Regions from separate parts of the Rhodoferax sp. RT5P35 genome, predicted to be linked through region 2. Evidence: riboswitches for the same ligand, from Rfam matches in the RefSeq annotation. Region 2 holds a riboswitch; the other holds the start of a gene.
The links. Region 2 has a riboswitch for S-adenosylhomocysteine ahead of metH (methionine synthase). Riboswitches for the same ligand answer to the same signal wherever they lie in the genome.
Positions count from the first base shown of each region.

Region 1: linked by a shared signal. The riboswitch ahead of ahcY (adenosylhomocysteinase) and the one ahead of metH (methionine synthase) in region 2 are both predicted to bind S-adenosylhomocysteine.

Region 1 covers NZ_JBWMAX010000015.1:197-7,074, reverse strand. Annotated here, with positions in the region: gene AC097L_RS19915 (TonB-dependent siderophore receptor) at 1-1,346, shown strand, start outside; gene AC097L_RS19910 (PepSY-associated TM helix domain-containing protein) at 1,360-2,649, shown strand; S-adenosyl-L-homocysteine riboswitch at 2,735-2,830, shown strand; gene ahcY (adenosylhomocysteinase) at 2,919-4,358, shown strand; gene AC097L_RS19900 (TlyA family RNA methyltransferase) at 4,528-5,535, shown strand; gene metF (methylenetetrahydrofolate reductase [NAD(P)H]) at 5,539-6,378, shown strand.
Region 2 covers NZ_JBWMAX010000004.1:331,940-338,817, reverse strand. Annotated here, with positions in the region: gene AC097L_RS08130 (LysR family transcriptional regulator) at 75-1,001, opposite strand; gene AC097L_RS08125 (PACE efflux transporter) at 1,090-1,518, shown strand; gene AC097L_RS08120 (cyclic nucleotide-binding domain-containing protein) at 1,632-2,240, opposite strand; S-adenosyl-L-homocysteine riboswitch at 2,405-2,474, shown strand; gene metH (methionine synthase) at 2,500-5,247, shown strand; gene AC097L_RS08110 (GGDEF/EAL domain-containing response regulator) at 5,360-6,878, shown strand, end outside.

The DNA.
Region 1 (6,878 bases), on a different contig from region 2:
AGACCGAAGGGCAGGGGCCTTCCATCTCTGCCGGGCAACTGGTCGGCGGCAGTCTGCCGGGCACGGTGCCGGGCGACAGCCAGAGCCTGCTCAGCGGCGGGCAGTTTCTTGACACCGCATTTTTGTTTACCTCCACCGGGCTGAAGTACCGCATCTCGCCCGACTGGACGGCCAGCACCCATTACAGCTACAGCACCTCGCAGCGCAGCCGCAACGAGAGCATCCTGTACCTGCAAGATGCTGCCGGTAACTACAACGAGAACCGATCGGACTCGCGCGAAGGCCACCGCTTTGACCAGTGGCAGGCGATGCTGGAAGGCCGGGCCATGGCCGGTGGCTTGGAGCACCAACTGGTGTTGGGCACCGCTTGGCAAAAGCAGTTGAACGACTACAGCGCCAACGGTGCCTGGATCACCCTCGGCCCGGGCAATATCTTTGCGCCCAATACCCGCAGCTACACCAGCCAGGGCAACCTGAACCTGTACCGCGCTGGCGACATCACGCAGAAAGCTGTCTTTGCCAGCGATACGGTCAAGCTGTCGGAGCGCTGGTCGGTGCTCGGCGGTCTGCGCCACACCCGCTACGCGCAGAACGACTACAACGTCGACGGCAGCCTGCAAAGCAACTACTCCGACAGCGTGACCACCCCCACCGTGGCGCTGATGTTCCGGCCCGCCGCCAATACCATGGTCTACACCAGCTACATGCAATCGCTGGAGCCGGGCAAGACCGTTGGCAGTACCTATGCGAATGCGAATCGGCTGCTCGACCCGCTGACCAGCAAGCAGTACGAGATCGGCGTCAAATCCGAGCAGCAGCGCTGGAACGCCACGGCGGCGCTGTTCCGCATCGAGCGGCCCAGCGAGTACGCCAACAGCAGCAATGTGCTGGTGCAGGACGGTGCCTCGCGCTACCAGGGCCTGGAACTCGGCGCGGCCACGCGCGTCGGCGCGCAGTGGCAGCTGTCTGGCAACCTGATGCTGCTCAACACCGCGTACAACAAGGGCAATGCCAACATCGGCAACCGCGTCGCGGGTGCGCCCAAGTCGATGGCCACGGCCCGCGTGCGCTACCAGATGCCGCAGGCCACCGGGCTGGAGCTGTCGGCCGATGCCAAGTTCACCGGCAGTGTGCTGCTGAATGCCGCCAACAGCGTGCAGGTCGGTGCGCACACCGTCTACAACCTCGGTGCCAGCTACAGCCTGAACCTGGGCGGCTATGCCACCACGCTGCGCGCCGGTATCAACAACGTTACCAATGCGCGCTTCTGGGAATACCAGTACGCCAACTGGACCAAACCCGCCGATCCGCGCAGCCTCAGCCTGAGCGCGCGGTTCGACTTCTGACAAGGCCTGACACATGCGTTTGCTACTTGTCCTGGTCCACCGCTGGGTGGGCCTTTTCATCGCCGGTTTCCTGTTCATCTCCGGCGTCACCGGCGCGGTGATTTCCTGGGACCACGAACTCGACGGGTGGCTGAATCCGCATCTTTTGGACGCGCGCGCCGAAGGCCCGGCGCTGCCGGTGCTGGAGCTGGCGCAGCAGATCGAAGCCCGGCACCCTAGCGTGCAGGTCAGCTTTGTTCCGCTGGCCGCCGAGCCCGGCCATTCGCTGGCCTTTGGTGTCGAGGGCCGGGTCGATCCGGCCAGCGGCGAGCTGCTCAAGCCGGGCTTCAACCAGGTGTTTGTGGACCCGGTGTCTGGCGAGGAACTGGGGCGGCGCGAATGGGGCGCGGTCTGGCCCATCCGCGAAGAAAATTTCATCTCCTTTTTGTACGTGCTGCACTACAGCCTGCACATGCCGGAGATATGGGGCATAGACCGCTGGGGCGTGTGGCTGATGGGCGTGGTGGCGCTGGTCTGGACAGTGGACTGCTTCACTGGTTTCTACCTGACGCTGCCGGTGCGCCCGGCCGGGTCGGGCGCGCCGCGCAAGAGCGGCTGGCAGCGCTGGATGCCGGCCTGGCGGGTGCGCTGGCGCGGCGGGTCGTACAAGCTGAATTTTGACCTGCACCGCGCGAGCAGCCTGTGGACCTGGGGGCTGTTGTTCGTGGTGGCCTTCACGGCGTTCTCGCTGAACCTGTACCGCGAGGTGTTTTTTCCGGTGATGTCGCTGGTGTCCAACGTCACGCCATCGCCCTTCGATGTGCGCACCCCAACCGAAGAGAACCGGCCCATCCTGCCGCAGCGCGGCTACGCCCAGGTGCTGGATGCCGCCCGCGCCGAGGCCGCGCAGCGCGGCTGGAGCGAGCCCGTTGGTTCGGTTTTTTACGCCCGCAATTTCGGCATTTACGGCGTACAGTTTTTTGAGCCCGAAGACGCGCACGGCTCTGGCGGTGTCGGCCCGCGCACGCTCTACCTGGACGGCGGGGACGGGCGCATGCTGGGCACCCGCGAGCCCTGGAAGGGCACGGCCGCCGACATTTTTGTGCAGGCGCAATTCCCGCTGCACTCAGGCCGCATTCTGGGCCTGCCGGGGCGGATCTTGATCTCGCTGATGGGCCTGGTGGTGGCCATGCTCAGCGTCACCGGCGTAGTGATCTGGTGGAAGAAGCGCAAGTCGCGCAGCCAGTCTGCCGTTAGATCGGCCAACCCATCTTCCCTGTCTGCCCAGGATGCGCTCATGGCTATTAAAATTTATAAGAAATAGGGCGTTAGCGAATACAGAACGTGCGCTAACCGCTATCAAATAAATAGTATTTGCAAGCCGTACTGCGTCCTTCGTATAATCTGAACTCTCCGAGGAGCGCTGCAACCCCTGGCCTGGTAACAACCGGCACGGGTGTGAGGCTCGGAAACTATCTATCAATTGATAACCGCGCTCACCCACTGCCTGCTAGGCTGAGATTCGGGTGAGTCCCGGTTCGCCGTCTGCGCAGTGGCCCTACCAACATGTACCAACCTGTTTTGGAGCCCTCCATGAATGCAGTCCTCAAATCTGTCCCCGTATCGACCCCTGACCAAGCCATTGCCGACCTGTCCCTGGCAGGCTGGGGCCAGCGCGAAATCCGCATTGCCGAAACCGAAATGCCCGGCCTGATGGCCATCCGCGAAGAATTCGCTGCGGCCCAGCCGCTCAAAGGCGCGCGCATCACCGGCTCGCTGCACATGACGATCCAGACCGCCGTGCTGATCGAAACCCTGCAGGCCCTGGGTGCGCAAGTGCGCTGGGCTTCGTGCAACATCTTCTCCACGCAAGACCACGCCGCCGCCGCCATCGCTGCGGCCGGTACGCCGGTGTTCGCCATCAAGGGCGAGTCGCTGAAAGACTACTGGGACTACACCCACGCCATCTTTGACTTCGGTGCCAAGGGCACCCCTGGCGAAGGCCCGAACATGATTCTGGACGACGGCGGCGATGCCACGCTGCTGATGCACCTGGGCCAGCGCGCCGCAAAAGACGCTTCGTTGATCGCCAACCCCACCAGCGAAGAAGAAACGCTGCTGTACGCTGCCATCAAGGCCAAGCTGGCCGTGGACCCTACCTGGTACGCCCGCAAGGCCGCTGAAATCATCGGTGTGACCGAAGAAACCACCACTGGCGTCCACCGCCTGAACGAAATGTCGGCCAAGGGCACGCTGCTGTTCCGTGCCATCAACGTCAACGACTCCGTCACCAAGAGCAAGTTCGACAATCTGTACGGCTGCCGCGAATCCCTGGTGGACGGCATCAAGCGCGCCACCGACGTGATGATTGCAGGCAAAGTCGCAGTCGTTGCCGGCTACGGCGACGTGGGCAAGGGCTCGGCCCAGGCCCTGCGCGCGCTATCGGCGCAAGTGTGGGTCACCGAGATCGACCCCATCAACGCCCTGCAAGCCGCCATGGAAGGCTACCGCGTGGTCACCATGGACTACGCCTGCGAACACGCCGACATCTTCGTCACCACCACCGGCAACAAGAGCGTCATCACCCACGACCACATGCTGCGTATGAAAGACCAGGCCATCGTTTGCAACATCGGCCACTTCGACAACGAAATCGAAGTTGCGGCGATCGAGCAGTACCAGTGGGAAGAAATCAAGCCGCAAGTCGATCACATCACTTTCCCCAGCGGTAAGAAAATCATCTTGCTGGCCAAGGGCCGTTTGGTCAACTTGGGTTGCGGCACCGGCCACCCCAGCTTTGTGATGTCGGCCAGCTTCGCCAACCAGACCATCGCCCAGATCGAGCTGTTCACTAAGAAGGACGCGTACGAAAACGGCAAGGTCTACGTGCTGCCCAAGCACCTGGACGAAAAAGTCGCCCGCCTGCACCTGAAGAAGGTCGGCGCGATGCTGACCGAGCTGACCGACGAGCAAGCCGCGTACATCGGCGTGAGCAAAGCCGGCCCGTACAAAGCCGACGCTTACCGCTACTAATAGCAATAACCACTGAAAGAAAGCAGCGCTCTCCATTCCAGGAACCCATGGGACTGGCTTTGCCAGACCATAGGGTTCGCCCCCGGTAGGGGGTTGGCGGCCACATGCGCTCTCGGCTTTACAAGCCGAGTTCGGGGCAGTGGGCAAGCCTGGGGGAGGGCCAAAAATTATGCGTGCAGACCAATTGTTAGTAGAACGCGGCATGGCCGCATCCCGCTCCCAGGCCGTGCGCCTCATCACCGGGGGGATGCGCTGGTTTGACGGCATCAAATGGCGCGACGTGGTCAAGAACAAGGACGACATCCCCGAAGACGCGCAGTTGGAGCTGCTCAACGATGCCGAGGCGCGCTACGTTTCGCGCGGCGGGCTCAAGCTGGAAGCCGCGCTCAAGCACACCGGCCTGGACGTGACGGGGCTGTATGTACTGGACGTGGGCCAAAGCACCGGTGGCTTTACCGACTGCCTGCTGCAGGCGGGCGTGGCCCAGGTTACGGGTGTGGACGTGGGGCATGCCCAGCTGCACCCCAAGCTGCGCGTCGATGCCCGGGTGCTGTGCGTGGAGGGGCTGAACGCCCGCTCCCTCACCCCCGAATCGCTGCAAGAGGCCTGCGAGTTGGTCTTGTCTGAGCACTGGGTGCCGCCCACCGTAGACGACCCCGAGCCCGAGGCCCCCTACGGCTGGATGCGCGGCGGCGGCGAAGTTACCGACTACGACGACAGCGACGACGCAGACGATGCCGAGATCGAGGCGCACATCGCCCAGGCCACCGGCAAAGTCAATGCGCGACCGCTGGAGGCTGAACCCACCGCCGATGCCGCCCCCAAGCGCCACCGCCGCAAGGCCGGGCTGGACGGGGTGGACACCACGCCCGAGTTCGACCTGGTCACGGGCGATGTGTCCTTCATCTCGCTCACCCACATCCTGCCCGCGCTGGTGCCCCTGCTACCGCCCGAAGGCCATCTGCTGATGCTTGTCAAGCCCCAGTTTGAACTGCAGCCCGGCCAGGTCGGCAAGGGCGGCATCGTGCGCGACCCCGCCCTGTACGCCGTGGTGGAGGCGCGCCTGCGCCAATGCTGCGCCGAGGTGGAGCTGGAAGTGCTGGACTGGTTTGACAGCGTGCTCGAAGGCGGCGACGGCAACCGTGAATTCTTCATTTATGCAAAAAAGGTGGCATGAGCCATGGCCAAGAATATTCCCCTGAGTCTGGAGTTTTTTCCTCCCAAAACGCCTGAAGGCGCGGCCAAGCTGCGCACCGTGCGCCAGGCCCTGTATGCGCTGAAACCCGAGTTCTGCTCGGTCACCTTCGGTGCCGGTGGTTCCACCCAAGAAGGCACCTTTGGCACCGTGGCCGAGATCCTGGCCGAGGGCGTGTCTGCCGCCAGCCACTTCTCGTGCGTGGGTGCCACCAAGGCCACTGTGCGGACACAGCTCGCCACATTGCAAGGCATGGGTGTGAAGCGCCTGGTAGCTCTGCGCGGCGACCTGCCCAGCGGCTACGGCGCTGGCGGTGAATTCCACTACGCCAGCGACCTGGTGGCCTTTATCCGCGCCGAGACCGGCGACGCTTTCCATATCGAGGTGGCCTGCTACCCCGAGGTGCATCCCCAGGCCAAGTCGGCCGATGCCGACTTGAACGCCTTCGCCATCAAAGTCCACGCCGGGGCCAACTCGGCCATGACCCAGTACTTCTACAACTCCGACGCGTATTTCCGTTTGGTGGACGATGCCCGCAAACTGGGCGTGACCATCCCGGTGGTCCCCGGCATCATGCCCATCGCCAGCTCGTCGCAGCTCATGCGCTTCAGCGATGCCTGCGGCGCCGAAATCCCCCGCTGGGTCCGCCTGCGCCTGCAAGGCTACGGCGACGACACCGCCAGCATCAAGGCCTTCGGCCTGGAAGTGGTCACCGACCTGTGCGAACGCCTGATAGCCGGTGGCGCACCCAGCCTGCATTTCTACACCATGAACCAGAGTGTGGCGACGCTGGAGATTTGCAAGCGGTTGGGGTTGGATTCATAAGCTGAACGCAGCTTGGCGGGAGCAGCCTGGTGCAGTCAGATTCCGACTGCGCGGCTGACCGTGGCGGTGCGGGAACAGCCGTAGCCGGGTGGGGTCAGATCCCAATTGCGCGCACGATCACGACGGTAAAAGAACAGTCGTAACCCGCATTTGGGCTCTGACCCCTCCCGGCGGTTGCCCGTGACGGACGGTCAAAGTCAACCCGGTACCCTGGTGGTTCAGCCCAACTGCGGGTGGCATCGGCAAAATTTCAAGAGAAAAGTGTCCCTGGCGCTTATTCCATATGCGGTTATAGCTATAAAAAATAGAGCATTTCCCTTATCCACCTTTTGATGGACTAATGCCGTAGCGTGGAGGTTTTCAAAGCATCGCCTCGCTGCATACTTGGCCGTTGTTTGGCTGCGGGGTTTAGCGGAATTTTTATACCTGTATAAACAATCACTTATTTTGCAAATACCCAGCCTGCAAGCCACTTCCAGGAGATTTCAATGGATGATTTA
Region 2 (6,878 bases):
TGGAGTCCAGCGGAGCCCTGCCCGCATCGGACCGCTCTAGCAGCATTGCTGGGTCACAACGAGCGTCAGACCCCTTATAAATCCCTAGAAGGCCCTGGCGGTGGTTTGCCGCCGACCCGCCCGGCGCTGACCAGCGCCACGAAGCGCCGCGCGCCCAGGCCCAGCGGGCGCTCTTTGGACCACACCACGTCCACCCACAGCTCCATGCGGTTGGTCAGGTTGTCGAACGGCATCTCGACCAGCGTGCCGACGGCGATCTGGCTGCGCACAAACGACTGCGGCAGCCAGCCCCAGCCGATACCGGCCTCGATCAGGCCCAGCGCGGCGATGTGGTTGTCGGTGCGCCAGCAGTGGCGGGCGTAGGCGAAGCGGGTGTCGATGGTGGCCAGGTCGCGGCTGGCGACCACGATCTGGCGGGTGTTGGTGAGCTGCTCTTCGCGCGGGCCCGCTCCTGGCCGCTGGGTCTGGGCCAGCAAGGCGGGGGCCATCACCGCCACCAGAATTTCGCTGCTCACCTCCTGGAAGCCTTCGCGCCCGTCCAGGCTGGGCCGCTCGAACACCAGCGCCAGATTGGCCCGCCCCGCGTGCAGCATGGCTAGCGCGTCGGCCTGGGGCGCGGCCAGCACCTCGACTTCCAGTAGCGGGTATTCCTGCGCCAGGGTGGCCAGCGGGCTACGCCACTCTGCGGCCAGCAGCTCGGGGGCGATGGCCAGCGTCAGGCGGCTTTCCAGGCCCTGCGTCAAGGCCAGTGCCTGGGCCTGCAATTGCCGCAACTGGGCCGCCAGCAGCCGGGCCTGCGGCTCCAGCGAGCGAGCTGCTGCCGTGGGCTGGGGCTCACGGCCACTGCGGTCAAACAGCGGCAAATTCAGCTCGGCCTCCAGGTGGGCAATGGCCATGCTGACGGCCGAAGGCACACGCCCCAGCGCCCGCGCGGCGGCCGAGAACGAGCCCCGGTCCAGCACGGCCAGAAACACCTGCACGCTTTCGGAGGTAAATGCCATCGTCCATCTATCAGTTAAGTTGAAATAAGCTGACTTTAAGTATCAAAGTTTAAGACATACATTCATCCCATATTCAAGGAATCGCGCCATGCAAGGAATGAAGAGAAAGTTTGTTTACGTCAGCCTGTACGAGGGCTTTGCCATCGTGGCCGCCACACTGGGGCTGGCCGGCATGTCGGGCCAAGGCATGCAGACCGCGGGCCTGCTGGCGGTGGCGGCTTCGGTGGTGGCCGTGGTGTGGAACCTGGTGTTCAACACCTTGTTTGAGGCCTGGGAAGCCCGCCAGACCGTGCGGGGCCGCAGTGTGGCGCGCAGGGTGGCGCACGCGGTGGTCTTTGAAGGGGGGCTGGTGCTGTTCCTGGTGCCGCTGATGGCCTGGTGGTTTGACACCACGCTATGGCAAGCCCTGGTGATGGACCTGGGGCTGGTGGTGTTCTTTGTGGTCTACACCTTTGTTTTCAACTGGGTGTTTGACCGGGTGTTTGGCCTGCCTGCGGCGGCGCTGGCTGTGGTTTAACAACCGCTTCCAGAAACACCGCAGAACTGGCTTTGCCAGGCTGCTGGTGTTGCCCCCTGCAAGGGGGGTGGCGAAAGATGCGAAGCACTGTAGCCTGGGGGTGAGCGTAAAAGTCAGGTTGGCATCAAATGGTCGATTTCCTGCTGCATGGCTTGCACCAGCTGGCTGTAGCGTTTGACCTTGCCCGTGGTGTCGCGCAGCCGCTCGGCGATGCGCATGGACACGGCCAGCAGCAGTTTGGCGGCAGTTTGCGGGTCGTCCTGGCTGAGTTTTTCCAGCGCGTCGCGCGACAGGATGGCGCAGGTGACGTGGGTGCTGGCGGTGCACGAGGCCAGCCGGGCCTGGCCGTCGATCAGGCCCATTTCGCCAATCAGGCTGCCGGGGCCAAGCACGCTGACGGTTACCGGGTCAACGCGGCTGACGACGATGTTTTCCACCGTCACCTCGCCTTCCAGCAGTAGCAGCATGTAACCGGTTTCGGTTGTATCGCCCTCGTGGATGAAGGTGGTGCCCATGGGGATGCGGCGTGGGGTCATGTAGCTGACGATGGCCAGCGCCTCGGCGGGCTTGAGCTGCATCAGCGCGGTGGGTGCAATCAGTAACTCCGCCGCCCGGCTGGCCGACCCCGAGTGCTGCACCGACCGCATGCGCTCGTGGGCTTCCAGCAGTTCCGGTGGCCGGGACAGCTGGGTTTTGATGCCGTCAATCAGATTTTTGAACATGGTCGGGTGGGTGGTGAACTTGTAACAAGCTGTGTAACACAGCGGTTTAAAGCCCGTGTGTAGCGAGGAAGATGATTGCTATTAAATAAATAGCTAATAGCGTATGCGATATAAGCGCTGGAGCCATATTTTTTATAAATTTTCGTCCGCCCTTAAAATTGCAGCTTCCCAAGGAGCGTTGCAGCGGGCTGGTTCCCGTCAGGCTTGGGTTGTTGCCAACGACGCTCACCTGAACCATGTCCCTCCACAGGTGAGTTGTATGTCCGAATCCGTCGTAAGCCCCGTCCCCCCCATGCTGTTGTCCGGTCTGGAGCCTGTGCTCATTGGCCAAGGCACGCTTTTTGTCAACATCGGCGAGCGCACCAACGTCACCGGCTCCAAGGCCTTCGCCCGCATGATTTTGAACGGCGAATTCGACCAGGCCTTGTCCGTCGCCCGCCAGCAGGTGGAAAACGGCGCGCAGGTGATCGACATCAACATGGACGAAGCCATGCTGGACAGCAAGGCGGCCATGGTGCGGTTTTTGAACCTGATTGCCTCAGAGCCCGACATCGCCCGCGTGCCGATCATGGTGGACAGCTCCAAGTGGGAGGTGATCGAGGCCGGGCTGCGCTGCATCCAGGGCAAACCCATCGTCAACTCCATCAGCATGAAAGAAGGCGTGGAGGCCTTCAAACACCAGGCCACGCTGGTGCGGCGCTACGGCGCTGCTGCCGTGGTGATGGCGTTCGACGAGCAGGGCCAGGCCGACACCTACCAGCGCAAGATTGAAATTTGCGAACGCGCCTACCGCATCCTGGTGGACGAGGTGGGCTTTCCTCCCGAAGACATCATCTTCGACCCAAACATCTTCGCCATTGCCACCGGCATCGAAGAGCACAACAACTACGCGGTCGATTTCATCGAGGCGGTGCGCTGGATCAAAGCCAACCTGCCAGGCGCAAAAATTTCCGGCGGCGTATCCAATGTGAGCTTTTCCTTCCGGGGCAACGACCCGGTGCGCGAGGCCATCCACACCGTGTTTCTGTACCACGCTATTTCAGCGGGCATGGACATGGGCATCGTCAACGCGGGCATGGTCGGCGTGTACGACGACCTGGAGCCGGTGCTGCGGGAGCGCGTGGAAGACGTGGTTCTGAACCGCCGCCCCGATGCGGGCGAGCGCCTGGTCGAGATTGCCGAAACCGCTAAGAGCGGTGCCAAGGACGAGAGCAAGCGCCTGGACTGGCGCGGCACTGCCGACCATTTTGTGACGGTGGAGCAGCGTCTGAGCCACGCCATGGTGCACGGCATCACCGACTTCATCGTGCCCGACACCGAAGAAGCCTACCAGGCCATCCTGGCCAAGGGCGGCCGCCCGCTGCACGTGATCGAAGGCCCGCTGATGGCGGGCATGAACATCGTGGGTGACCTGTTTGGCCAGGGCAAGATGTTCCTGCCGCAGGTGGTCAAGTCGGCGCGGGTGATGAAGTCCGCGGTGGCGCACCTCATCCCCTACATCGAAGAAGAAAAGCGCCTGGACGAAGCCGCGGGCCGCGATGTGCGCACCAAGGGCAAGATCATCATCGCCACGGTGAAGGGCGATGTGCACGACATCGGCAAAAACATCGTCACCGTGGTCTTGCAGTGCAACAACTTCGAGGTCATCAACATGGGCGTGATGGTGCCCTGCCACGAAATTTTGGCCCGCGCCAAGGTGGAAGGGGCCGACATCGTGGGCCTCTCCGGCCTGATCACCCCCAGCCTGGAAGAAATGCAGTACGTGGCGGGCGAGATGCAAAAGGACGACCACTTCCGCATCAAGAAGATCCCGCTGATGATTGGCGGCGCCACCACCAGCCGCGTGCACACCGCCGTGAAGATTGCGCACCACTACGACGGCCCGGTGGTATATGTGCCCGATGCATCACGAAGTGTGGGCGTAGCGCAGAGTCTGCTTGGGAATGGCGCTTCTAATTTCATAGCAGAACTAAACGCCGACTACGACAAGGTGCGCCACCAGCACGCCAACAAGAAGCAAACCCCGCTGTGGCCGCTGGCCAAGTGCCGGGCGAATAAAGCCGTGGTCGATTGGGCGGCCTACACGCCCAAGGTACCCAAGTTCATTGGGCGGCGTGTGTTCAAGAACTTCGACCTCACCGAGCTGGCCCGCTACATCGACTGGGGCCCGTTCTTCCAGACCTGGGACCTGGCCGGGCCCTACCCCGCCATCCTGACCGACGAGGTGGTGGGCGTGGAAGCCAGCCGCGTGTTCAAGGATGCGCAGGCCATGCTCAAACGCGCCATCGAAGGCCGCTGGCTCATCGCCAACGGGGTCGTCGCCCTGTACCCGGCCAACAGCGTGAATGACGACGACATCGCCTTCTACACCGACGAGTCGCGCACCGAGGTGGCCTTGACCTGGCACGGCCTGCGCCAGCAAGCCGAAAAACAAGCGGTTGAAGGGGTCATGCGCCCCAGCCGTTGCCTGGCCGACTTCGTGGCGCCCAAGACCAGCGGCATTGCCGACTACGCCGGCCTGTTTGCCGTCACCGCCGGGCTCGGTGCCGAAAAGAAAGAAGCCCAGTTCCAGTCCGAACTGGACGACTACTCCAGCATCATGCTCAAGGCCATTGCCGACCGGCTGGCCGAGGCCTTTGCCGAATGCCTGCACCACCGCGTGCGCACCGACCTGTGGGGCTACGCGCCGCAAGAGTCGCTGAGCATCGAGGAGATGATTGGCGAAAAGTACACCGGCATCCGCCCTGCGCCCGGTTACCCGGCCTGCCCTGACCACAGCGTCAAGCAAGACATGTTTGCGCTGCTGCAATGCGATGACATTGGCATGCAACTGACGGAGAGCCTGGCCATGATGCCCGCCGCCAGCGTCAGCGGCTTCCAGCTGGGCCACCCTGCAGCCCAGTACTTCAACGTCGGCAAGATCGGCGAAGACCAGCTCAAAGACCTGGCCCAGCGCCGGGGCGTGCCCGAGGCGGATTTGCGGCGCTTTCTGGCTCCCAATCTGTAAATTTAGGGTTTTCCCTATTGCACGGGCTCATGGGGCGATGCGCTTGTCCTAGGCTACATTTTGTAAGAGACTTAGCTTTTAGTTTGAACCTGCGCACGCCGCCCCACAGCCCATGGATGATGAAGATCTGCTTGAGTTCATAGACGGCCCGCCTACCAGCCCGCCCCGACAGGCGGCTGCTGGGCGAGAGCCGTGGCGGATTCTGGTGGTGGACGATGACTCCGATGTGCACGAAAGCACGGCCTACGGTTTGCGCGGGCTGGAGATCGAAGGCCGGGGCCTGCAGCTATTCCATGCCCACTCTGCCGCCGATGCCCTGGACGTGCTGCGCCGGGAGCGCGATGTGGCGGTGATCCTGCTGGATGTGGTGATGGAAACCGACAACGCCGGGCTGGTCACCGTAGGGGCTATCCGGGGCGAACTGGGTCTGACCCATGTGCGCATCATCTTGCGCACCGGCCAGCCGGGCCAGGCCCCGGAGATCGATACCATCCGCCGGTTTGACATCAACGACTACAAAACCAAAAGCGAGCTCACCCGCACCAAGCTCTACACCACGCTGACCACCGCTATCCGCTCCTACGACCAGCTGCGCCGCATGGATGCCAACCGCCGTGGGCTGGAGAAAATCGTCCATGCCAGCAACCAGTTCATCGCCGAACCCGGTCTGCAAAGCTTTGCCGAGGGCGTGATCACACAAATTGCCGGGCTGGTGGGCGTGGAGCCCGAGGGGGTGGTGTGCGCTTGCACGCCCAACACTCAGGTCGGTGCGCAGTGTGTGGTGATCGCCGCCGCCGGACGTTTGGCTTACCTGATGCAGCGCCACATTACCGATATTGACGACCCGTACATCGTCGCCAGCCTGACCCAGTGCCTGGCCGAGCGCCGCAACCTGCTGGGCGAGCGCAGCGTCACTTTGTTCTTTCCCGGCCGGGAGGGCGGTGACTTTGTTGCGTTTGTCTATGCATCGGCGCCGTTGCGCAATGTGGATGTGCATTTGCTGGAGGTGTTTTGTACCAATATTGCCCTGTGCGCGGCCAATGTGGAGCTGGTGACCCGGCTGCGCAACTATGCGTTCGTGGACCGCATGCTCGGCCTGCCCAACCGCACGGCCTTTATCCAGCACCTGGACGATGCGGTGGCCGCAGGCAGTACGGCTGGGCATGCCATCGGCCTGATGGACGTAGACCAGTTTGCCGAAACCAATGACATGTTTGGCCACGGCTACGGTGACCAGTTGTTGGCCGCCATCGCCCAGCGGCTGGGTGCGGTACATGCTGGAGCCGGGTATCTGGCGCGGGTGGCGGGCGATACCTTTGGCCTGTTTGGGCTGGAGTCCAGCGTCAACCCCGAGCTGCTGCGCGGCGTGTTTGAGCAGCCGTTTGCGATTGAGAACGTGCTGCGCCCGGTGTCGGTCTGCATGGGCTTTGTGCGCTGCGACGACACCAGCGGTAATGGCCTGGAGCTGCTGAAAGACGCGTCCATCGCCCTCAAGCGCGCCAAAGAGCTGGGCCAGGGCCGCAGCGCCTACTACTCGGCCGAGGTGGGAACCATCACCCGCGAGCGCACCCGCATGCTGCATGGCCTGCAGCGCGCGTTTGACCACGAGCATCTGTTCGTGGTCTACCAGC